DNA from 3 places in the Streptomyces sp. NPDC032161 genome. Region 2 is predicted to be linked to each of the others. Evidence: riboswitches for the same ligand, from Rfam matches in the RefSeq annotation. Region 2 holds a riboswitch; each other region holds the start of a gene.

Region 1 (7,314 bases), on a different contig from region 2:
CCGGGGTCGCCCCCGAAAGACGGGGATAACGTCAAAGGGTGAACCACAGCCCCGCCGACCGACCCGCCGATCAGACCGTGGGCCGCCCCGCCGGCCACGTCGCGGAGGACCCCGCCGACCGCCCTGCGGAGAACCCCGCCGACCAGGTCGCGGCGACCCCCGCCACCTGCCCCGCGGGCGCTCCCGAACTCTTCACGTGGGAGTTCGCCACCGACCCGTACCCCGCCTACGCCTGGCTGCGCGAGCACAGCCCCGTGCACCGCACCTCGCTGCCCAGCGGCGTCGAGGCGTGGCTGGTGACCCGGTACGCGGACGCCCGGCAGGCGCTCGCCGACGCGCGGCTCTCCAAGAACCCGGCGCACCACGCCGAGCCCGCGCACGCCAAGGGGAAGACCGGCATCCCCGGCGAGCGCAAGGCGGAGCTGATGACGCATCTGCTGAACATCGACCCGCCCGACCACACCCGGCTGCGCCGACTGGTCTCCAAGGCGTTCACCCCACGCCGGGTCGCCGCGTTCGCGCCGCGCGTGCAGGAGCTGACGGACGGGCTCATCGACCGCTTCGCCGCCGAGGGCCGGGCGGACCTCATCCACGACTTCGCCTTCCCGCTCCCCATCTACGCGATCTGCGACCTGCTCGGCGTCCCGCGCGAGGACCAGGACGACTTCCGGGACTGGGCGGGCATGATGATCCGGCACGGCGGCGGCCCGCGCGGCGGCGTCGCCCGGTCGGTGAAGAAGATGCGCGGCTATCTCGCCGAACTCATCCACCGCAAGCGGGAGAACCCCGGGGACGACCTGATCTCCGGGCTGATCCGGGCCAGCGACCACGGCGAGCACCTCACCGAGAACGAGGCCGCGGCCATGGCCTTCATCCTGCTCTTCGCCGGTTTCGAGACGACCGTCAACCTGATCGGGAACGGGATGTACGCGCTGCTGCGCAATCCCGCCCAGCGCGAACGGCTGCGACGCTCCCTCGACGCGGGGGAGAACGGGCTGCTGGAGACCGGGATCGAGGAACTGCTGCGGTACGACGGCCCGGTGGAACTGGCGACCTGGCGGTTCGCCACCGAGCCGCTGACGCTCGGCGGCCGGGACATCGCGGTCGGCGACCCCGTCCTGGTCGTGCTCGCCGCCGCCGACCGCGACCCGGCGCGCTTCGAGGACCCCGACACGCTCGACCTCGCCCGACGTGACAATCAGCACCTCGGATACGGGCACGGCATCCACTACTGCCTCGGCGCGCCGCTCGCCCGGCTGGAGGGACAGACCGCGCTCGCCACGCTGCTCAGGCGCCTTCCCGACCTGCGGCTCGCGGTGGAGCCCGCCGATCTGCGGTGGCGCGGCGGGCTCATCATGCGCGGACTGCGCACGCTTCCCGTGGAGTTCGGACCCCGGCCCGCCCGACCCGTTTCTGACGCTACGTCACATCTGTGATGTGCGCGTGATCGGCGCTGCATCGACTTGTGACACGCGTTCGAGTCCGGTTAGGTTCACCGTTCGACCCCACCGGGTCGCTCGACCGAACTCGTCCGTCACACGGAAGGCAACCTCATGGGCTCCGCGAACGGCAGACACCGTCGCCCTCGTCAGGCACCCGCCATCGTCGTCGCGGCGGGCGTGACCGGATCCGCCATCGCCATCCCGCTGCTCGGCGCGGGCGCCGCGCAGGCGGCCGACTCGGCGACCTGGGACCGGGTCGCCGAGTGCGAGAGCGGCGGCTCCTGGAGCGCCGATTTCGGCAACGGCTCCTACGGCGGCCTTCAGCTCACCCCGGAGGTCTGGAAGGCGTACGGCGGTGAGGCGTACGCCCCGCGCGCCGACCTCGCCAGCCGCGCCCAGCAGATCGCGGTGGCCGAGAAGATCCTGGGCGACCGGGGTCCGCAGGCGTGGCCGAGCTGTGCGCCCCTCTCTGGCCTCGCGACGGGTGGGGAGCTGCCAGGGGTCGACCCGGGGGAGACCTCCTCGGAGAAGCCCGCGGGCGGCTCCGGGGCGGAGGAGGATGCGAAGAAGACGGGCGGCACCGGGGCGGAGAAGGGCGCGAAGCCGGCTGACAAGTCGTCGGAGTCCCCGTCCGACGAGGACGTCACGCCTTCGGGCCGTGCCGGGAAGCCGGACGCCGGAACCGGGTCCGATGTCACGCCCTCGCCCACCGGTTCCGCCACTTCATCCGACAATGCGCACCGTTTGCCTGAATCGGTTGATATGGGCGATTCGGGCGCTTCTGTCGCTCCGTCAGGGCCGCCCGGGGACTCGGAAGGATCTGGAGCGTCGGACGGTTCGGGCGGCAAGCATCGTGGCTCACCGGCCGCCGAGGAGGGGTGGGGTGCCGACGGGGACGTCGGCCGCGAGTCGGGTCGTCACGCCTCGCGCGACGGCGGGGGGCGCGACGCGGCCTCCCCGGTCGCCGACGACACGTACACCGTCCGTCCCGGTGACAATCTCTGGACGATTGCCGACGAGCGGAACGTCCCCGGTGGCTGGTCCGCGCTCTATGAGGCCAACAAGGAGGTCGTGGGCTCCGATCCGGACCTCATCCTTCCTGGCCAGAGCCTCGATGTCGACGCGGAGGCCCGTTGAGGCCGGACCCGGTGGCCGGCTGACGGGGCCTCAGGAGCCGGGATGCTATCGGAGGCTCTTGTCGGCTTGCATGCGAGTGAGACATGGATCTCTTTGCGTCAATTGGCGTGTTGGGCCCGGAGGTCCCGTCCGTATCGCGTCCCACCTGCGAAAACTACGGTTCCTCAGATGCAAGTAAGAGACGATTGCCCGATGTGTCCTTCTTTGAATATGGGGCTTATATGTGTTTACGGTCGGAACCGCTCGCACCGCGGGCCCCGCCGACCGTCACGCCGAATCCTGCCGTCGGTCGGAGGGAACAGACGCGTTCAAGCGCCGTAGGCAGGAGCGGGGGACCCAGGTAGGCGTCGGCCCCGATCGTCGCGAGACGCATCAGGACCGACTTGGGGTGAAGTCGCGTGCTAGGACGTGCGACCGGGCAACTCACTCGGCCCGAACCCGACAGCTCACCTCGTAGGCGTCGGTGAGGAGACTTCCATGCTGTTTTCCGGCAAGGGCAAGCACCGCCGCCCGTCCAAGGCCGTCCGTGTCGCCACGCTCGCCGGAGTCGCCGGCTCCGCCGTCGCCGTCCCGCTGCTGGGCGCGACCGGCGCTTCCGCCGCCTCCGTCGCCACCTGGGACGCCGTCGCCCAGTGCGAGTCCGGGGGCAACTGGTCCATCAACACCGGCAACGGCTACTACGGCGGTCTGCAGTTCTCGCAGTCCAGCTGGGCCGCCGCCGGCGGTCTGAAGTACGCGCCGCGCGCCGACCTGGCCACCAAGGCCCAGCAGATCGCCACCGCCGAGCGGCTCCTCGACATGCAGGGTCCGGGTGCCTGGGGCTGCGCCTCCGCCGGCAACCTGCGCAACGACGGCGTCGACCCGGGCGTCGACACCTCCTCGAAGAGTTCCGGTGCCGCCAAGAAGCAGAGCACCCAGACGGCCCCCAAGCAGCAGGCCCAGCCGAAGCAGGTCGAGCGCGCCGAGGCCCCCGCCTCCCGCTCCGACCGTCCCGCCGCCCCGCGGACCGAGTCGAAGAAGACCGTCACCACCCCGACCGGCAAGAAGGTCAAGAAGGGCGACGGCGAGTACAAGGTCGTCTCCGGCGACTCCCTCAGCAAGATCGCCGCCGCCCACGGCGTCGAGGGCGGCTGGCAGCGGCTGTTCGAGCTGAACAAGGACATCGTCGAGAACGCCGACCTGATCTACCCGGGTCAGCAGCTGCACCTGACGAAGTAGTCCGGTCCCTCTCCTCTCCGGATGCCCGGCCCGGCGCGCTCCCCCCGCGCGCCGGGCCGGGGCGTCTGCTCGGAGCGCGTGCCGCGCGCCGACGCGGCACCGCGCGTCCCGCACCCGGGCGTGCGCCGCTCGTGTGCGGCGCAGTTCGTTCAACTGTTGTAGTTACTGATCCGTAATATTCTGGCCATTTGCCCGGGATCGTGCACTCCCGGGTCCTTTTTCGTCCCAGGGGGCGGGCGGTCGTCGGGCTGAGCGGGCGGGGCCGGTTAGGCTCTTGTCGCAAGGCCAAAGTGACCCTGCAGAACCAGTGTCATATCCCAGAAGGAGATGCCTCGTGCCGTCCATCGACGTCGTCGTAGCCCGGGAAATCCTCGACTCCCGGGGGAACCCCACGGTCGAGGTCGAGGTCGGCCTCGACGACGGCAGCACGGGTCGTGCTGCCGTGCCGTCCGGCGCCTCCACCGGTGCCTTCGAGGCCATTGAGCTTCGCGACGGCGACCCCAACCGCTACCAGGGCAAGGGTGTGGAGAAGGCCGTGCTCGCCGTCATCGAGCAGATCGGCCCGGAGCTCGTCGGCTACGACGCGACCGAGCAGCGGCTGATCGACCAGGCGATGTTCGACCTGGACGCCACCGAGAACAAGGGCTCGCTCGGCGCCAACGCCATCCTCGGTGTCTCGCTGGCCGTCGCGCACGCCGCCTCCGAGGCGTCGGACCTGCCGCTGTTCCGCTACCTCGGCGGTCCGAACGCGCACCTGCTGCCCGTCCCGATGATGAACATCCTCAACGGTGGGTCGCACGCCGACTCCAACGTGGACATCCAGGAGTTCATGATCGCCCCGATCGGCGCCGAGTCCTTCTCCGAGGCCCTGCGCTGGGGCGCCGAGGTCTATCACACGCTGAAGAAGGTCCTGAAGAGCAAGGGCCTGTCGACCGGCCTCGGCGACGAGGGCGGCTTCGCGCCGAACCTGGAGTCGAACCGTGCCGCCCTCGACCTCATCATCGAGGCCGTCAAGGAAGCCGGCTACGTCCCGGGCAAGGACATCGCGCTCGCGCTCGACGTCGCCGCGTCCGAGTTCTACAAGGACGGCACGTACGAGTTCGAGGGCAAGTCCCGCTCGGCCGCGGAGATGACCGAGTACTACGAGGAGCTCGTCTCCGCGTACCCGCTGGTCTCCATCGAGGACCCGCTGTACGAGGACGACTGGGCCGGCTGGAAGATCATCACCGACAAGCTCGGCAGCAAGGTGCAGATCGTCGGTGACGACCTGTTCGTCACCAACCCGGAGCGCCTGGCCCGCGGCATCGAGGAGGGCACCGCCAACGCGCTGCTCGTCAAGGTCAACCAGATCGGTTCGCTGACCGAGACCCTGGACGCCGTCGAGCTCGCCCAGCGCAACGGCTTCAAGTGCATGATGTCGCACCGTTCCGGCGAGACCGAGGACGTCACCATCGCCGACCTCGCCGTCGCGGTGAACTGCGGTCAGATCAAGACCGGCGCCCCGGCCCGATCCGACCGCGTCGCCAAGTACAACCAGCTGCTGCGCATCGAGGAGATCCTCGACGACGCCGCGGTGTACGCCGGCCGCTCGGCGTTCCCCCGTTTCAAGGGCTGAGCACCGAGGACGCCGTGGGGGCCGATCCCCCGCGGACCGGCCCTTCGGGCCCCACGGCCGGCCCCGGCCCGCAGGGGCCCGAAGGCTCCGGCCTCCGTCCGTCCCCGCACGCGGTCCCGTACCGTGTGCGGGGACGGACGTGTGTGAAGGGGAGGCGGAGACATGGCCGCGAAGGACCGGGACCGGTTCTCCACCGCGACCCGGCTGCGACTGCTGGGCGAGCAGACCGCGGCCCGTGTCTACCGGTCGCAGACCCGTCGCCAGGACCGCCGCTCCCGGCTCACCGGCCGGGCCGCCTTTCTGGCCCTCGTCGTCTGCTCCCTCGTGGTCGCGCTCGCGTACCCGATACGGCAGTACGTGTCGCAGCAGGACGAGATCGCCGACCAGGAGCGGCTGGCGCGGGAGGCCCGGGCCCGTACCGAGGAGCTGCGCGACGAGAAGGCGCGGCTCCAGGACGACGCGTACGTCAGGCAGCTGGCTCGCAAGCATCTGCACTATCTTCTTCCCGGGGAGACGGGCTACACGGTGATCGACCCGGACGCGGCCAAGGAACGCGACGGTGAGACGGACGGGTCCGGCCGGCCGTGGCACGCGAACCTCTGGGACGGGGTCGACAGCGCCGACCGCGGCTGACCGCGTCCGTCCGCCCGTGCCCGGGAAGGCCGGCCCCTCGGACTTCCAGCCCCGCAGACGCCCAGACCCCCGGACTTCCGGTCCCTCGGACCTTCGTCCTTAGGGCCCACGGATCCCCGCGGCCCCCTCCGAACCGTCAGAACCCCAGAACCTAGGCAGGCATGGAAACCCCCCCTCCGCAGACCGAGCCCACCGAGCCCACCGAGGCGGACATCGCCGCGTTCCAGCAGCAGCTGGGCCGCCCGCCGCGCGGGCTGCGCACGATCGCGCACCGCTGCCCGTGCGGCAACCCGGACGTGGTCGAGACGCAGCCCCGGCTGGAGGACGGCACGCCGTTCCCGACGACGTACTACCTGACGTGCCCGCGCGCCGCGTCCGCGATCGGCACGCTGGAGGCGAACGGGGTCATGAAGGAGATGACCGAGCGCCTCGGCACCGACCCCGAGCTGGCCGCCGCCTACCGGGCCGCGCACGAGGACTACATCGCCCGGCGCGACGCCATCGAGGTGCTGGAGGGCTTCCCCAGCGCGGGCGGCATGCCGGACCGGGTGAAGTGCCTGCACGTGCTGGTCGCGCACTCGCTGGCGGCGGGCCCCGGTGTGAACCCGCTGGGCGACGAGGCGATCGCGATGCTGCCGGAGTGGTGGCGCAAGGGGCCGTGCGTGACGCCCTGCGCCCCCGACGACGAGGGCTGACCGTTCCCACGGGGGCTCCGCCCCCGACCCGCGCCCCTCGGCCGCCGCCGGGGCCGTCACGAGGGCCGTGCCCCGGACCTCGTCCCCCGGCGGGGCCCGACTCTCCACAGGAGCACCCATGACCCGCGTGGCCGCGATCGACTGCGGTACCAACTCCATCCGTCTGCTCGTCGCCGACGCCGACCCGTCCACCGGCGAGTTCGTCGAGCTCGACCGCCGGATGGAGATCGTCCGCCTCGGCCAGGGCGTCGACCGCACCGGCCGGCTCGCCCCGGAGGCGCTGGAGCGGACGTTCGACGCCTGCCGCCGGTACGCGGAGGTGATCGAGAAGCACGGGGCGCGGCGGATCCGTTTCGTCGCCACCTCCGCCTCCCGGGACGCGGAGAACCGCGACGAGTTCGTCCGCGGTGTGCTGGACATCCTGGGTGTCGAGCCCGAGGTGATCAGTGGTGACCAGGAGGCGGAGTTCTCCTTCACCGGCGCCACCAAGGAGCTCGTGGGCCGCGACCACCTCGCCAAGCCGTACCTCGTCGTGGACATCGGCGGCGGCTCCACCGAGTTCGTCGTCGGAGAC
Region 2 (7,314 bases):
CGCCGCACGGAAGTCGGCGGGCGCCAGAGCCCCCGCCCCGGCCGGTACCGCGCCCAGCAGCGGGGCGCCCGCCGCCACCGGGAGGTCCGCCACGTTGCAGCGGGCCGCGAGGTCAGGCTCGGCGGGCATGCTGCCCACCACCACACCGAGGCACTCCAGCTCCCGGGCCCGCAGGGCCTCCGAGGTCAGGGCGGTGGCGTTGAGCGTGCCCAGTCCGGCCCGCGCCACGACCAGCACGGGCGCGGACAGCAGCCGGGCAGCGTCGGCGAGGGTCGAGCCCGTGTCGTCGAAACGGACCAGCAGACCGCCCGCGCCCTCGATCAGCACCACGTCGTGCTCGGTCGCCAGCTTCTCGGCGGCCTCGGCGATCTCGTACGGGCGCACCGGCGGGAGGCCGGCCCTCCGGGCGGCCGTGGCAGGCGCCAACGGCTCCGGGAAGCGCGCGAGTTCGACCGCCGTCACATGGCCGCCCGCCAGCCGTGCCACCTCCGCGGCATCCCCCGGCTCACCGGGCGCCAGACCCGTCTGCGCGGGCTTGAGGACCGCGACGCGCCGGTCCCGCCGCGCCGCCGCCACGGCGGCGGTCACGACGGTCTTGCCGATCTCGGTGTCGGTGCCCGTCACCACCAGAACGCTCATCTCAGCCCTCCCTCGCGGCCGCGCACACGGCACGGCAGATCCGCGCCACGTCGTCGTCGTCGGTCACATACGGCGGCATGGTGTAGACGAGATCGCGGAACGGCCGCAGCCACACCCCTTCCCGTACCGCCGCACGGGTCGCGGCGGCCATGTCCACCTCGTGGTCGAGCTGCACGACACCGATCGCCCCCAGCGTCCGCACCTCCCGCACCCCGGGCAGGTCCGCCGCCGGGGCGAGACCGTCCCGCAGCCCCGCGCCGATCCGCTCGACATCCCGCTGCCAGTCCCCGTCCAGCAGCAGATCCACGGACGCGCACGCCACGGCCGCGGCCAGCGGATTGCCCATGAACGTGGGACCGTGCGCCAGCACCGGCACCTCGCCCCGCGAGATGCCCTCGGCGACCCGTGAGGTGCAGAGCGTCGCCGCCATCGTCAGATATCCGCCGGTCAACGCCTTGCCCACGCACATGACATCCGGTGAGACCCCCGTGTGACCGGCCGCGAACAACGTCCCCGTACGGCCGAACCCCGTGGCGATCTCGTCGAACACCAGCAGGACGTCGTGCGCGTCGCACGCCTCGCGGAGCACCCTCAGGTAGGCGGGGGAGTGGAAGCGCATCCCGCCCGCGCCCTGCACCACCGGCTCCACGATCACCGCCGCCAGCCGGTCCGCGTGCTCCGCGACCAGTTCCCGCAGATGGCGTGCGTACTCCGGGTCCGGTTCCGAGTGGAAGCCGCCCGGCGGCGCGTCCGCGAAGACCTGCCGGGGCAGCACGCCCGACCACAGCTCGTGCATGCCGCCCTCGGGGTCGCACACAGACATCGGCTGCCAGGTGTCCCCGTGATACCCGCCGCGCCAGGTCAGCAGCCGCTGCTTGGCGGGCCGCCCCACCGAGCGCCAGTACTGCAGGCACATCTTCACCGCGACCTCGACCGACACCGAGCCCGAGTCGGCGAGGAAGACGTGCCGCAGCGGCTCCGGGGTGATCTCGACCAGCCGGGCGGCCAGCCGGACCGCGGGCTCGTGGGTGAGCCCCCCGAACATCACATGGCTCATCCGGTCCAGCTGGCCGCGTGCCGCCGCGTTGAGCACCGGGTGGTTGTAGCCGTGCACCGCCGACCACCACGACGACATGCCGTCGACCAACTCGCGGTGCCCGTGGACCGGTTCGGCCAGCCGCAGCCGTACCCCGGACGCGGACTCCACGACGAGCGGATCCTGGCGTCCCGGCATCGGGCCGTACGGATGCCAGACGTGGGCGCGGTCCAGCGACCGCAGTTCGGCGGGGGAGAAGGACTCAGGCATTGGGGGCGAGATCCGTACCCGCGCCGCGCCGCCGCACCGCCACCAGATCCGGGCGTGCGGCCGGGGCGTCGGCACCACCGGTGACGGCCTCGGCGGGCGCGTCACCACAACCGGCCGCTTGCGGGGGCGCGTCACCACGATCGGCGGCTTGCGCGGGCGCGTCACCGCACGGCGCACACCCCCCGTCGTGCCCGCCGCAGCCGCCCGTCGCGGCGCGGTGCGCGGGAAGCGTCGACGTGTCCGCGCCCTCCACCTCGAAACCGGCATCCGCGATCATGTCCAGGTCGGCCTGCCCGGCCTGTCCCTCGCTGGTGAGGTAGTCGCCCAGGAAGATCGAGTTGACCAGATGCAGGGCCAGCGGCTGCAACGAGCGCAGATGCACCTCGCGCCCGCCCGCGAGCCGCACCTCCACGTCCGGGCAGACGAACCGGACCATCGCCAGGATGCGCAGACACCGCTGCGGGGTGAGGTTCCACTCCTTCGCCAGCGGGGTTCCCTCGAACGGGATCAGGAAGTTCACCGGCACCGAGTCCGGGTCCAGTTCGCGCAGTGAGAAGACCACGTCGACCAGGTCGGCGTCGCTCTCGCCCATCCCCGCGATCAGCCCGGAGCACGCCGAGAGACCGGCGGCCTGCGCCTGCCGCACGGTCTCCACCCGGTCCGCGTAGGTGTGGGTGGTGGTGATGGCCCCGTACGTTTCCTCGGACGTGTTGAGGTTGTGGTTGTACGCGTCGGCGCCCGCCGAACGCAGCCGCTCGGCCTGCCCGTCGGTGAGCAGCCCGAGGCAGGCGCACACCTCGACGCCCTCGTTCTGGTCCTTGATCGCCTCGATGGTCTCCGACACCCGGTCGACGTCACGGTCCGTCGGACCGCGGCCGCTCGCCACCAGACACACCCGCTTGGCGCCCCCCGCCACCCCGGCCGCGGCGGCCTTCGACGCCTCGTCCGGTTTCAGCCACGTGTATTTGAGGATTCCGGCCTTCGATCCGAGCCGCTGCGAGCAGTACGAGCAGTCCTCGGGACAGAGCCCGGACTTGAGATTGACCAGATAGTTCAGTTTCACCCGCCGCCCGAACCACTGACGGCGCACCTTTCCGGCCGCGGCCACCACGTCGAGCAGGTCGTCGTCCGAGGTCGCCAGTACGGCGAGGGCTTCTTCGCGGGTCGGCAGCTCGCGCCGCAGCCCCTTGTCCACCAGCGTGTTCAGGAGGTCCATGGCGTTGATCCTGTCCCATGGCCCGCCCCGCCGCCAAGGAGGAACCGGACAACACACCCCGGGAAGGGTGTGTGTATTGCCACACCATGACCCGCTGCTCCCACGGTTAGGGTCTGTGAACTGCCTACAAAAGGGACCGCTCATGTCCTACGCCCCGTTCGACTGGATCGACGACGCGGCACGCCGCCGCGCCGATGCCGGACTCGTCCGTACGCTCCGCCCGCGGCCCGCCGAGACGGTGTCCCTGGATCTCGCGAGCAACGACTATCTGGGCCTCACCCGGCACCCCGAGGTCACCGGGGCGGCGGCCGAGGCCGCGCGCCGCTGGGGCGGCGGGGCGACCGGTTCACGGCTTGTCACCGGCTCCACCGATCTGCATGCCGAACTCGAACGCGAACTGGCCGAATTCTGCGGGTTCGAGGCGGCGCTGGTGCTGTCGTCGGGGTACGCGGCCAATCTGGCCGCCCTCACCGCCCTCACCGGCCGCGACGCGCTGATCGTCTCCGACGCGGGCAACCACGCCTCGATCGTCGACGGGTGCCGGTTGTCCCGGGCCGGGACCGTCGTCGTCCCGCACGCCGACCCCGACGCCGTGCGCAAGGCCCTGCGGACGCACGAGGGGCGCGCGCTGGCTGTCACCGACTCGGTCTTCTCGGTCGACGGCGACGCCGCGCCGCTGACGGCGCTCGCCGCGGCCTGCCGGTCGGAGGGGGCCGCGTTGCTCGTCGACGACGCGCACGGCCTGGGGGTGCTGGGGGAGGGCGGCCGGGGCGCGCTCGCAGCCGCGGGCCTCGCGGGCGACCAGGGAGTCGTCGCCACGCTCACCCTCTCCAAGTCCCTCGGCAGTCAGGGCGGAGCGGTCCTCGGTCCCGCCCGGGTGATCGAACACCTCGTCAACACGGCCCGGACGTTCATCTTCGACACGGGCCTCGCGCCGGCCGCCGCGGGCGCCGCGCTCGCCGGCCTGCGCCTGCTGGGCCGGGAACCGGAACGCGCCGGGCGGGTCCGCGAGGTCGCCGCGGGGCTGTACGGGCGGCTGACCGCGGCCGGTCTGGCAGCCGTGCGTCCGGACGCCGCCGTGGTCTCCGTACGGGCCCCGTCGGCGGACGCGGCGGTGCGCTGGGCGGCGGACTGCCGCGAGGAGGGGGTCGTGGTCGGGTGCTTCCGGCCGCCGTCGGTGCCGGACGGCGTCTCCCGGCTGCGGCTGACCGCGCGCGCCGACCTGACCGACGAGCAGATCGCGGCGGCGGTGGAGACCGTACGGCGCACCGCCCCCGCCGGCTGACGGGCCCCGGAGCCGGCCGGGGGATCACGGACGCTCCCGGCCCCCCTCGCCCTCCGCCGTCCCTGCCACGCCGCCGCACACGCGGGCCTCGTCCCTCTCCTGCCGAGTGATTCGTACCGACCGGACGGCGTGGCGCAGACGTACGGATTTCCGGGACGGAGTTCACCACATCGAGCGACAGATATCCGTACATCTTGGTGGATCGGCGTCACAGACGGCGGGGCGAGTGGCAATCTGGCGCGAAGCGCAACCAGGACCGGGCGCGTGTCGGTCCGGGTGGGAGAGGGGTGGCTCGCCATGGCGGACCAGCGGGAAGCAAGCATCACTCTGCCGAGCGAGCCGGTCTCGGTCCCGGCGGCCCGTGGACACGTGTCCCGGGTGCTCACCGAATGGGGCCTGGCCGCGGACACCGAACTCGCGGACGCCCTGCGGCTCGTCGTCTCGGAACTCGCGACCAACGCCGTCCAGCACACCTTCGGGCAGTCGCCCGCCTTCACCGTCGATCTGAGACTGGAGCGGGAGGAACTGCTGCTCCTGGGAGTGACGGACAGTCATCCGCGCCGGCCCCGCCGGCTGCCCGCCGCCGTCCAGCAGGACAACGGGCGGGGCATGGTGATCATCCGGATGCTGGCCAAGGAGTGCGGTGGTCGGCTCTCCGTCACGCCCACCCCGGACGGGGGCAAGACGGTATGGATCGAGCTCCCCTGGGACGTCTCCGCGCCGGACTGACCGCCCTTCGGACCGACCGACCTTCTGCACCGACCCTCCGGTCGACCGGCTTCCGTCGTGCCGCCCGTGCCCGGCCTTGCGGACCGGAGCCGTTCGGTGGCTCCGGTCCCCGAGACCGTGGGTCAGCGGACGCGTCCGTAGTAGACGCTCTTCGACCAGATCTTCTCCAACCGGACCACCGAGCCGGTCCTCGGCGAGTGCCAGATCTTGTTGTGTCCGGCGTAGATCCCGACGTGGTAGACGCTTCGGCCGTAATGGAAGAAGACCAGGTCTCCGCGCTTGCGGTGCGAGGCCGAGACGTGACGGGTCCTGTTGTACTGCTGCTGGGCGGTGCGGGGGAGCTTCTTGCCCGCCTTCTTGAACGAGTAGACGGTCAGCCCGGAGCAGTCGAAGCGGTGGGGGCCGGTGGCGCCCCACCTGTACGGCGAGCCCTTCTTCGATGCCGCGACGTTGAGCGCCTTGAGCGACGGAGTGGCCGCCTGGGCCTCCGTGACGGCGCCCGGGGCGAGCATGGTGCCGCCGACGGCGGCCAGTGTCAGAACCGAGGCCGTACCGGCCCGGGCGAGCAGAGACGGGACATGAACCTGCGCAGTCATGCGCAACCCTTCGTCAGCCGCCTGTGAAGGATGACCTGTCGGGTTCGGGCTGGCGAAGTTGCCCGGCCGCGCTCGGCGGCTTCACCCCGAGGGACGACCGATGTTCCGGTCGACCCGTTGTGCTCGGGTCCTCCACTCCTGCCGATCCACTTCTGTCGACCAGTCATCCGGGCGGCGGCAGGACTCGGCGTCCGCTCGGACCGCCCCGCCGCGGTGGCGGGGGCTTGTCGTCCCAGGGATCTTGACTCACCGACAGCCGGATTTCCGAGCTGAAACGATGATATGTGAGAGTCCTCACGACTGAACTGTTCGAGTGCAGCTGACGCATTTGGATGCTGCGCCGGGCGTGCGCGCCGGTCGTGCACCAGGGGCGGAAGGGCGGATTTCGCCCTCCGCCCACCTGGAAGCCGCAAGTCGAGATTTCTCTGAAAACAGCGTTTCCTACTCTGAAAAGAGTAGGAAAATCGGATCGCACATCGGGCGTGTCGCGCGGTGGAGTTGACGGGGGATCGACCGGGAGCGCACGGGCGAGCGATCAGCCGGGTGGCACGGGGGGCAGGGTGACGCGACCGGACCGGCGTTCCCCGTCCAGGGCGCGCAGCGCCCGTGCCAGGGTCCCGGCGTGGATCCGCGCCTCGCCGCGTTCGTGCATCAGCGCCAGGGCGTCCCGCAGCGCCCCGGCGCGCGAGGCCAGCGCCTGCGCGGCGCGCAGTGCCCCGTAGGTGTCGCTGCCGCGGGCAGGGTTGATCCGGCCCAACTGGTCGAGGACGTCGAGGTAGCAGTCGATGAACTCCCCCTCCGCACGGGTCAGCGCCGGCAGCGGAGGAGGATCGGACGGGCGCATCAGGTCCTCACCGCGAGCCGGGTGACGGGAACGACGTCTTCCGGCTCTCCACGACGTGGTCCACCAGGCCGTAGGCCCGGGCGCCCGCAGCGTCGAGAACGAGGTCGCGCTCGATGTCCTCGGCGATCCGCCCGGCGTCGCGGCCCGTGTGACGGGCCAGCAGGGTGACGAGCGCCTCGCGGACCCGTTCCAGTTCCCGCGCCTCGATCTCCAGGTCGGACGGCCGGCCGTGGACGGGCTCGGCGAGCGTGGGCTGGCGCATCACGACGCGCGCCCCCGGCAGTACGTGCCGCCGCCCCGGGGCGCCCGCGGCGAGCAGGACGGCGGCCCAGGCGTCGGCCCGGCCCAGGCAGTACGTCTCCACCTCGCAGGTGAGGTACTCCATCGTGTCGTGGACGGCGGTCATGGCCGCGAACGAGCCACCGGGGGAGTTGATGTAGAGGGAGACGGGCCGGTCCGGGGCGGCGTGTTCCAGATACATGAACTGCGCGATCAGATCACTGGCCGCGGTGTCGTCGACCTCGGTGCCGAGCAGGACGATCCGCTCGGCGAGCAGCTTGGAGTACGGGTCGAGGGTGCGGGTCCCGTGGGGCGTGCGCTCGGTGAACTCGGGCAGCACGTGTCGGGCGGTGGGGCGGAACAGCATGGCGTTGCCTCTCCTCGCGGGATGCGCGCGGCTCCGGGCCGGGCTCGCGTCCA
Region 3 (7,314 bases), on a different contig from region 2:
CTCGCAGTTGGGGTCGCCGCAGGCCGCCGGTTCGAGATCGATGCGGGAGACCGCACCCCAGCCGATGGTGAGGACGACTTCGCGGGGCAGCGTGCCCGGCACGTACTTCTCGGGGTCGGACACGACCCGGCTGACCACGACCGACGAGATGCGGTCGAGCTTGACCGATTCCGTCGAGGTGGTGGCGTACGGCGACGGGGAGGTGGTGTCCGCGTTCTGCTCGTCGGTGTGGCTGACGATGAAACGGGTGCCCGTGAGGACCAGGACCGTGACGTGACGGCGCACCTCGTTGGAGTCGAAGGTGGTCTCCTGGTGGACCAGGTACGAGGCGACGGGCTCACCGCCCACGGCGGCTTCCACCGCCTCGGCCACGAGGGCCGGGTAGTAGCCACTGCGCTCGATCGCCGCGCGCAGCCCCTGGGTCGTCGTACCGGTCTTAGCCATGGGAACCATCCTACGGGGGGCGGATGACTGCCGGGGACGTCGTACGGCGGCGCGGACCGGGGACACGGTGGTCCGCGCTCTCGTGGGAGCGGGGCGGTGAGGACGGGAACGTCCCGGCCCTGTCGGCGGCGGGAACGTCCCGGCCCGGTCCCGGCCCTTTCGGCGACGGGAACGTCCCGGCAGCGGCCGTCCGGTCAGTAGTTGGGGAGGCGGCGGGGGCCGAGGTCGGTGCGGGGCGGCGGCGGGGAGAGCCGGACGCTCGCGCCGAGGACGGCCAGCCCGTGGGTGGCGACCACGACCGGTTCCAGGGCGACGGAGACCACCTCGGGGTGGTCGTCGACCAGCCGGGACACCCGCAGCAGCAGTTCTTCGAGCGCCGCGGTGTCCACGGGGGCCGCACCCCGCCAGCCGAACAGCACCGGGGCCGCCCGGATGGACCGGATCAGCTCGGCGGCGTCGCGGTCGGTGGCCGGAACCAGACGGTGGGCGGTGTCGCCGAGGAGCTCGGAGGGCGCGCCCGCGAGCCCGAACGAGAGAACGGCGCCCGCCGCCGGGTCGATCGAGGCCCGTACGACGGTGTCGACCCCGCGCGGCGCCATGGCCTGGACGACGGGCTGGAGTTCGGCGGGCCTGCCGAGCAGTTCGGTCAGCTCGCCGTACGCGCGGCGCAGCGCGTCCTCCCCCGCGAGGTCCAGCCGCACACCGCCGAGATCGGCCCGGTGACGCAGATGGGGCGCGGTGGTCTTGAGCGCGACGGGATAACCGATCCGTGCCGCGGCGGCGACGGCGGCATCCGGGTCGGGGGCGGGCAGTGTCGGCCGTACGGCGATGCCGTAGCGGCCGAGGAGCTCGCACGCCTCGTCGGGCGTGAGCTGTCTGCCGCGCGGGGCGGGGTCCGGGCCGAGAAGGGTGTCGATCAGCTCGGCGGTACCCGGCTCGTCGATGGTGTCGTCGAGGAACTCGGGCACCTTGCCGGGTACGGCGGCCTGCCGCCGCCACTGCGCGTACCGCACCGACTCGGCCAGGGCGCGTACGGCCCGTTCGGCGGCGGGGTAGGCGGGGATCCGGCCCGCGCGGCCGTCCGGTCCGTTGCCGTCCGTTCCCGGGCCGGCCGGGGTGGGCCGGGCGCCCTGGCCGTTCCGGCCGTCCTGGCCGTTCGGCGCTTCCCGGGTGCCCGGGGCTCCGGCGGGCGCGGTACGGGCGTGCGCGGAGGCGGACACGGACGGAGTGGTCGCGGGCCGTGCGGTCCCGGGCCGGGCGTCCGCGGGCTCGCTGGCCGTGGAGGACGGCTTCGCCGGGCGCGGCGCGGCCGTGCCGCTGGCCACGGACAGGGCCTCCGCCAGCCCGCCGATCTCCACGTGGACGACGGCCACGGGCTTGGCGGGACCGGTGGCCGCCGCCGCGCGGAGCGCGGTCGCCAGGACCTCCCCGCCGCCGTTCTCCGCCTCGCCGTCCTCGCCCACCCAGGGGATCGCCGTGACGATCACCGAGTCGCAGTCGTCGTCGGCGAGGGCCTCGGTCAGGGCGTCCCGGAAGTCCTGCGGCGTCGCGGCGGTGGTGAGGTCGAGGGGCGGCCGCGGACGCAGACCCTCGGTCAGGCAGGCGTCGTAGGTGAGCAGGCCGAGCGACTCGGAGTTGCCGAGGATCGCGACCCGGGGGCCCGCCGGGAGCGGCTGGTCCGCGAGGAGGAGACCCACGTCGACCACCTCCGTCACCGTGTCGACGCGGATCACGCCCGCCTGCCGCATGAGGGCGGAGACCGTCGCGTCCGGGATCCGGCTGACGGGTACGGCGTGGCCGGGCGGGGTGGCGCCGGTGTGCCGGGCCCCCTTCACCACGACCACGGGCTTCACGGCCGCGGTGCGCCGGGCGAGCCGCATGAACTTGCGCGGATTGCCGAACGATTCGAGGTAGAGCAGGGCGACGTCGGTGTCCGGGTCCTCGTACCAGTACTGCAGGAAGTCGTTGCCCGAGATGTCGGCCCGGTTGCCCGCGGAGATGAAGGTGGAGAGCCCCGCACCCTGCCGGTAGAGCCGGGAGAGCAGGGCGATGCCGATCGCCCCGGACTGGGTGAACAGACCGATACGGCCCCGCTCGGGCGGCTCGGGGGCGAGGGAGGCGTTCAGCCGGACGGCCTCGGCGTTGTTGATGACGCCGAAGGCGTTCGGACCGATGATCCGCATCCCGTACGAGCGTGCCTGGCGGACGAGTTCGCGCTGCCGGTCCCTGCCCTCGGCACCCCACTCGGCGTATCCGGCGGAGAGGACGACGAGACCCTGGACGCCGTGCTCGCCGCAGTCGGCCACGGCCTCCGGTACCCGCTCGGCGGGGACGGCGACGACCGCGAGGTCCACCGGTTCGCCGATCTCGCCGACGCGGCGGTGGGCGGGGACGCCGTCGATGGTGTCCCGGTCGGCGGCGAAGGAACGATTCACGGCATACGTACGGCCGGTGAATCCGGCCGCGAGGAGGTTGCGCAGGACCGTGCGGCCGACACCGCCGGGCGTCCGGCCGACCCCGATGACGGCCACGGACCCGGGGGCGAGCAACCGTTGTACGGAGCGCGCCTCGGCCCGCTGCTCACGGCCGCGCTGGACGGCGAGGGACTCGGCCGTCGGTTCGAGGTCCAGGGTGAGGTGGACGGAGCCTTCCTCGAAGCTCCGCCGCTGGGTGTAGCCGGCGTCCCGGAACACCTTGATCATTTTGGTGTTGGCGGGGAGCACCTCGGCGACGAAGCGGCGGATGCCGCGCTCGCGGGCCACCGCGGCGATGTGCTCCAGCAGTGCCGACGCCACTCCCCGGCCCTGGTGCGCGTCCTGGACCAGGAAGGCGACCTCCGCCTCGTCCGCGGGCGCGGAGGCTGGCCTGCCCCGTCCGTCGATCCGGTCGTAACGGACGGTCGCGATGAACTCGCCGCCGACCGTGACCGCGAGCCCCACCCGGTCGACGTAATCGTGATGGGTGAAGCGGTGCACGTCCCTGGCGGACAGCCGGGGGTACGGGGCGAAGAAGCGGTAGTACTTCGACTCGTCGGAGACCTGCTCGTAGAAACTGACCAGGCGTTCGGCGTCGTCCGTGGTGATGGGCCTGATCCGCGCGGTGCCTCCGTCACGGAGGACCACGTCCGCTTCCCAGTGGTCGGGATAGACGTGACGCGGACTCTGCTCCGTCGAGGACTGCATGGGCACAGACTACGGCTCGTCCACCACTCGCGTAGCCGCCGGGGCCGGGGCAGTCTGAGGGGGGCCGAACGGCGTTGCGGCACCGCTCGTGGGTGTGGCGCGGGTCGGCCGGAGCACCGCGCACCACATGAGAGAGTGGTCTAGACAACTATTGATTCATGAAGGGCAGAACCATGGCTGAGCGCCGCGTCAACGTCGGCTGGGCCGAGGGCCTGCACGCCCGCCCCGCTTCCATATTCGTCCGCGCCGCCACGGCGTCCGGCATCCCCGTGACGATCTCCAAGGCCGACGGCACCCCGGTGAACGCCGCCTCCATGCTCGCGGTGCTCGGGCTCGGCGCGCAGGGCGGCGAGGAGATCGTGCTCGCGTCCGAGGCGGACGACGCCGAGGCCGCCCTGGACCGCCTGGCGAAGCTGGTCGCGGAGGGGCTCGACGAACTCCCGGAGACCGTCTGAGCCACGTTCCGGATCTCCGGGATTCCCGCTCCCGGGACTTCCGGGGTCCGGCACGGGACCGATTCCCGCCGGCGGAGCCGCGGTGCCGCCCACCGGCACCGCGGCTCCTTCGTCTTCCGGCCCCGGGATTCCTTCCCGGATCCCGGGCGCCTCTTCCCGGGATCCGGGACGGTCGCGCAAGGGGCGGGTCCTGCTGACGGGGCGACCCGGACATGCCGAAGGCCCCGGGGTACGCCGGGGCCTTCGGGAGGCGGTTCGCGGGTCGGCTGTCGGTCAGAGGGAGACGCCGTGGGCACGCAGATAGGCGACGGGGTCCATGTCGGATCCGTAGGAGGGCGTGGTCCGGGCCTCGAAGTGGAGGTGCGGTCCGGTGGAGTTGCCGGTCGAGCCGGAGAGGCCGATCTGCTGGCCCCCGCCGACGCTCTGGCCGACACGGACACCGATCGACGAGAGGTGCCCGTACTGCGTGTACGTGCCGTCCGTCATGCGCAGCACGATGTTGTTGCCGTACGCACCGCCCCAGCCGGCCTCGACGACCGTACCGGCGCCGACGGCGACGACGGAGCTGCCCGACGCGGCGTGGAAGTCGATGCCCGAGTGGCTGCCGGAGGACCAGAGCGAACCGCTGGACTTGTAGCCGGTGGTGACGTAGGAACCGGCGACCGGGAGCTGGAAGAGGCCCAGCCGGGTGCGCTCGGCGGAGCGGGCGGCACGCGCCTTCTCGGCCCGCGCCTCGGCGGCACGCTTCGCCTCGGCCCTGGCCTTCGCCTCGGCCCGGGCGCGCTTCTCGGCCTCGGCCTTCCGCTGGGCCGCCTCCTTCGCCTCGGCGATGAGGTCGGCCCGGTGCTGCTGCGCGTCGGCCTGGGCGTCGATCCGGTCGGCGATGACGTCCTGGATGGCGATGACCTGGTTCAGGCCGGTCTCGCCGACCGCGGAGGTCTCGGCGTCCGCGGCGAGGGCCGGGGAGGCGGCGCCTCCGATGACGCCGGTGGTGGCCAGCGCCGCGACGCCGGCGATCCTCGCGCTGCCGCGCGTCAGTCGGCCGGGGGCACGATGCTTCCCGGTGGCACGGGTGAACGCCATGAAGTGGCTGATCCTTTCCTTCCCTCTCGCCTACCGGGTTAGCTGACGGGTTCGGAGCAGGAAGGTCTCCTACGGAGGCCCCGGCCTCACCGAGGCTCAGGCTTCCGATTCACCCCAGGGACTTCATTGGGTCCCCGGCTCCCCAGGGCTCACGCCCGGCGGGGACTCGGCGATGGCTGTCCGGTGCGTCGCGGTCGCGACATACGAGTGGCCGGCAGCCCGGTCGACGCTAAGCGCGAGCACGTTCGTTCGCCAAACGGACAAGCCGTTTTGTAGCGCATGCCACAGGACGTACGGGCAACCCGGCGACCGGAACCCACCATGGGGAAGACCCCGGCGAGACATCGCTCACAGGGGCCTTCCACGCCCACGCGCCCGGCCGTCGGACCGACCGGGCCGCACCCGTTCGGCACCCAAAACGGCCCGGCCCGCGGCTGTCCTCCGGCACCTGCCCCGTACGGGAACAGGGCATCGGACGCCCGGCCGTCGGACCGGCGGGCGGGGACGTCAGGGGTCCGGGACGGTCCCCGGCGTCTCCGCCCGGGAAGGCCGCCGGGACCGTGACGGCGTACCGCTCAGCCGGCGACCACCGACACCTCACCGATGCCCAGCGCCCGGACCGGCTCCTCGATCCGGGACGCGTCGCCGACGAGGATCGTCACCAGACGGTCGCCCGGGAAGGCGCTGACCACGGCCGCGGTCGCCTCGACCGTGCCGGCCGCCGCGAGCCGGGCGTACAGGTGGGCCTGGAAGTCGTCCGGGAGGTGCTGCTCGACCTGGTCGGCCAGCGTGCCCGCCACGGAGGCAGCCGTCTCGAACTTCAACGGCGCGACACCCACGAGATTCTGCACCGCGGTCTCGCGCTCCTCGTCGGTGAGCCCCTCGGCCGCCAGCGTCCGCAGCACCGTCCACAGGTCCTCCAGCGCCGGTCCGGTCGACTCCGTGTCCACCGATCCGCTGATCGCGAGCATGGCGGCGCCGGTCGCGCCCGTGACCGAGTCCGGGGCCGACGACCGCAGCACCTGGGCGAAGGCGCGGACACCGTAGGTGTAGCCCTTCTCCTCGCGCAGCACCCGGTCCAGCCGGGAGGTGAGCGTGCCGCCCAGGCAGTACGTGCCGAGCACCTGGGCGGGCCACACGCTGTCGTGCCGGTCCGGTCCGATCCGGCCGATCAGCAGCTGCGTCTGCACCGCGCCCGGACGGTCCACGATGACCACGCGACCGGTGTCGTCGGCGGTGATCGGCGGGGCGGGGCGCGGCTCGACGGTGTCGCCCGACCAGTCGCCGAGCGTCTCGGCGAGCAGGGCCTCCAGGTCGATGCCGGTCAGGTCGCCGACGACCACGGCGGTCGCCGCGGACGGCCGGACATGGGCCTCGAAGAAGGCGCGCACCGCCCCCGCGTCGATCCGCTCCACCGTCTCCTCGGTGCCCTGGCGCGGCCGGGACATCCGCGACGCGGCCGGGAAGAGCTCCTTGGAGAGCTGCTTGGCGGCGCGGCGCGCCGGGTTGGCCTGCTCGTGCGGGATCTCGTCGAGCCGGTTGCGCACCAGCCGTTCGATCTCGCTCTCGGCGAAGGCGGGGGCCCGCAGTGCCTCGGCGACCAGTCCGAGCGCCTTGGCCAGCCGGGAGGCCGGGACCTCCAGGGAGACCCGCAGGCCAGGGTGGTCGGCGTGCGCGTCGAGCGTGGCACCGCAGCGCTCCAGCTCGGCGGCGAACTCCTCGGCGGTGTGCTTGTCGGTGCCCTCGGACAGGGCCCGCGCCATGATCGTGGCCACGCCGTCCAGGCCCTCCGGCTCGGCGTCCAGCGGGGCGTCGAGGACGATCTCGACCGCCACCACCTGCTGGCCGGGGCGGTGGCAGCGCAGCACCGTCAGGCCGTTGGGCAGCGAACCGCGCTCCGGCGCGGGGAAAGCCCAAGGGCGTGCGACCCCGGGGGCCGGCTGGGGGTGGAACTGCATCGAAACTCCAGTCGCGGCGGCGTCGGTCACTTGTCCGCTCCTTCGTGCGCGTCGGCGTCGGTCTCGTCGGTGTCCGCGGCGTCCGCGGAATCGGCCGGTTCGACCGGTTCGTAGACCAGCACCGCCCGGTTGTCGGGCCGCAACCGGGCCTTGGCGACCGCCTGGACCTCCTCCGCCGTCACGTCCAGAACC

What was found. A riboswitch is a leader RNA that binds a small molecule or an ion and turns the genes downstream of it on or off. The one in region 2 is predicted to bind cyclic di-AMP.
Region 1: linked by a shared signal. The riboswitch ahead of AB0E67_RS26870 (transglycosylase family protein) and the one ahead of AB0E67_RS21885 (C40 family peptidase) in region 2 are both predicted to bind cyclic di-AMP.
Region 3: linked by a shared signal. The riboswitch ahead of AB0E67_RS27775 (M23 family metallopeptidase) and the one ahead of AB0E67_RS21885 (C40 family peptidase) in region 2 are both predicted to bind cyclic di-AMP.

Annotation. Positions count from the first base shown of each region.
Region 1 is NZ_JBEZVN010000022.1:43,456-50,769, reverse strand. It holds gene AB0E67_RS26880 (cytochrome P450) at 39-1,436, shown strand; gene AB0E67_RS26875 (transglycosylase family protein) at 1,554-2,579, shown strand; cyclic di-AMP (ydaO/yuaA leader) riboswitch at 2,883-3,054, shown strand; gene AB0E67_RS26870 (transglycosylase family protein) at 3,057-3,797, shown strand; gene eno (phosphopyruvate hydratase) at 4,132-5,412, shown strand; gene AB0E67_RS26860 (septum formation initiator family protein) at 5,575-6,045, shown strand; gene AB0E67_RS26855 (DUF501 domain-containing protein) at 6,207-6,740, shown strand; gene AB0E67_RS26850 (Ppx/GppA phosphatase family protein) at 6,859-7,314, shown strand, end outside.
Region 2 is NZ_JBEZVN010000012.1:108,695-116,008, reverse strand. It holds gene bioD (dethiobiotin synthase) at 1-639, opposite strand, end outside; gene AB0E67_RS21905 (adenosylmethionine--8-amino-7-oxononanoate transaminase) at 641-1,945, opposite strand; gene bioB (biotin synthase BioB) at 1,938-3,161, opposite strand; gene AB0E67_RS21895 (8-amino-7-oxononanoate synthase) at 3,304-4,446, shown strand; gene AB0E67_RS21890 (ATP-binding protein) at 4,744-5,175, shown strand; gene AB0E67_RS21885 (C40 family peptidase) at 5,298-5,771, opposite strand; cyclic di-AMP (ydaO/yuaA leader) riboswitch at 5,775-5,971, opposite strand; gene AB0E67_RS21880 (hypothetical protein) at 6,307-6,615, opposite strand; gene AB0E67_RS21875 (ATP-dependent Clp protease proteolytic subunit) at 6,623-7,258, opposite strand.
Region 3 is NZ_JBEZVN010000024.1:34,482-41,795, reverse strand. It holds gene AB0E67_RS27790 (DUF5998 family protein) at 1-444, opposite strand, end outside; gene AB0E67_RS27785 (GNAT family N-acetyltransferase) at 639-3,626, opposite strand; gene AB0E67_RS27780 (HPr family phosphocarrier protein) at 3,800-4,081, shown strand; gene AB0E67_RS27775 (M23 family metallopeptidase) at 4,355-5,164, opposite strand; cyclic di-AMP (ydaO/yuaA leader) riboswitch at 5,177-5,346, opposite strand; gene AB0E67_RS27770 (pitrilysin family protein) at 5,740-7,122, opposite strand; gene AB0E67_RS27765 (pitrilysin family protein) at 7,149-7,314, opposite strand, start outside.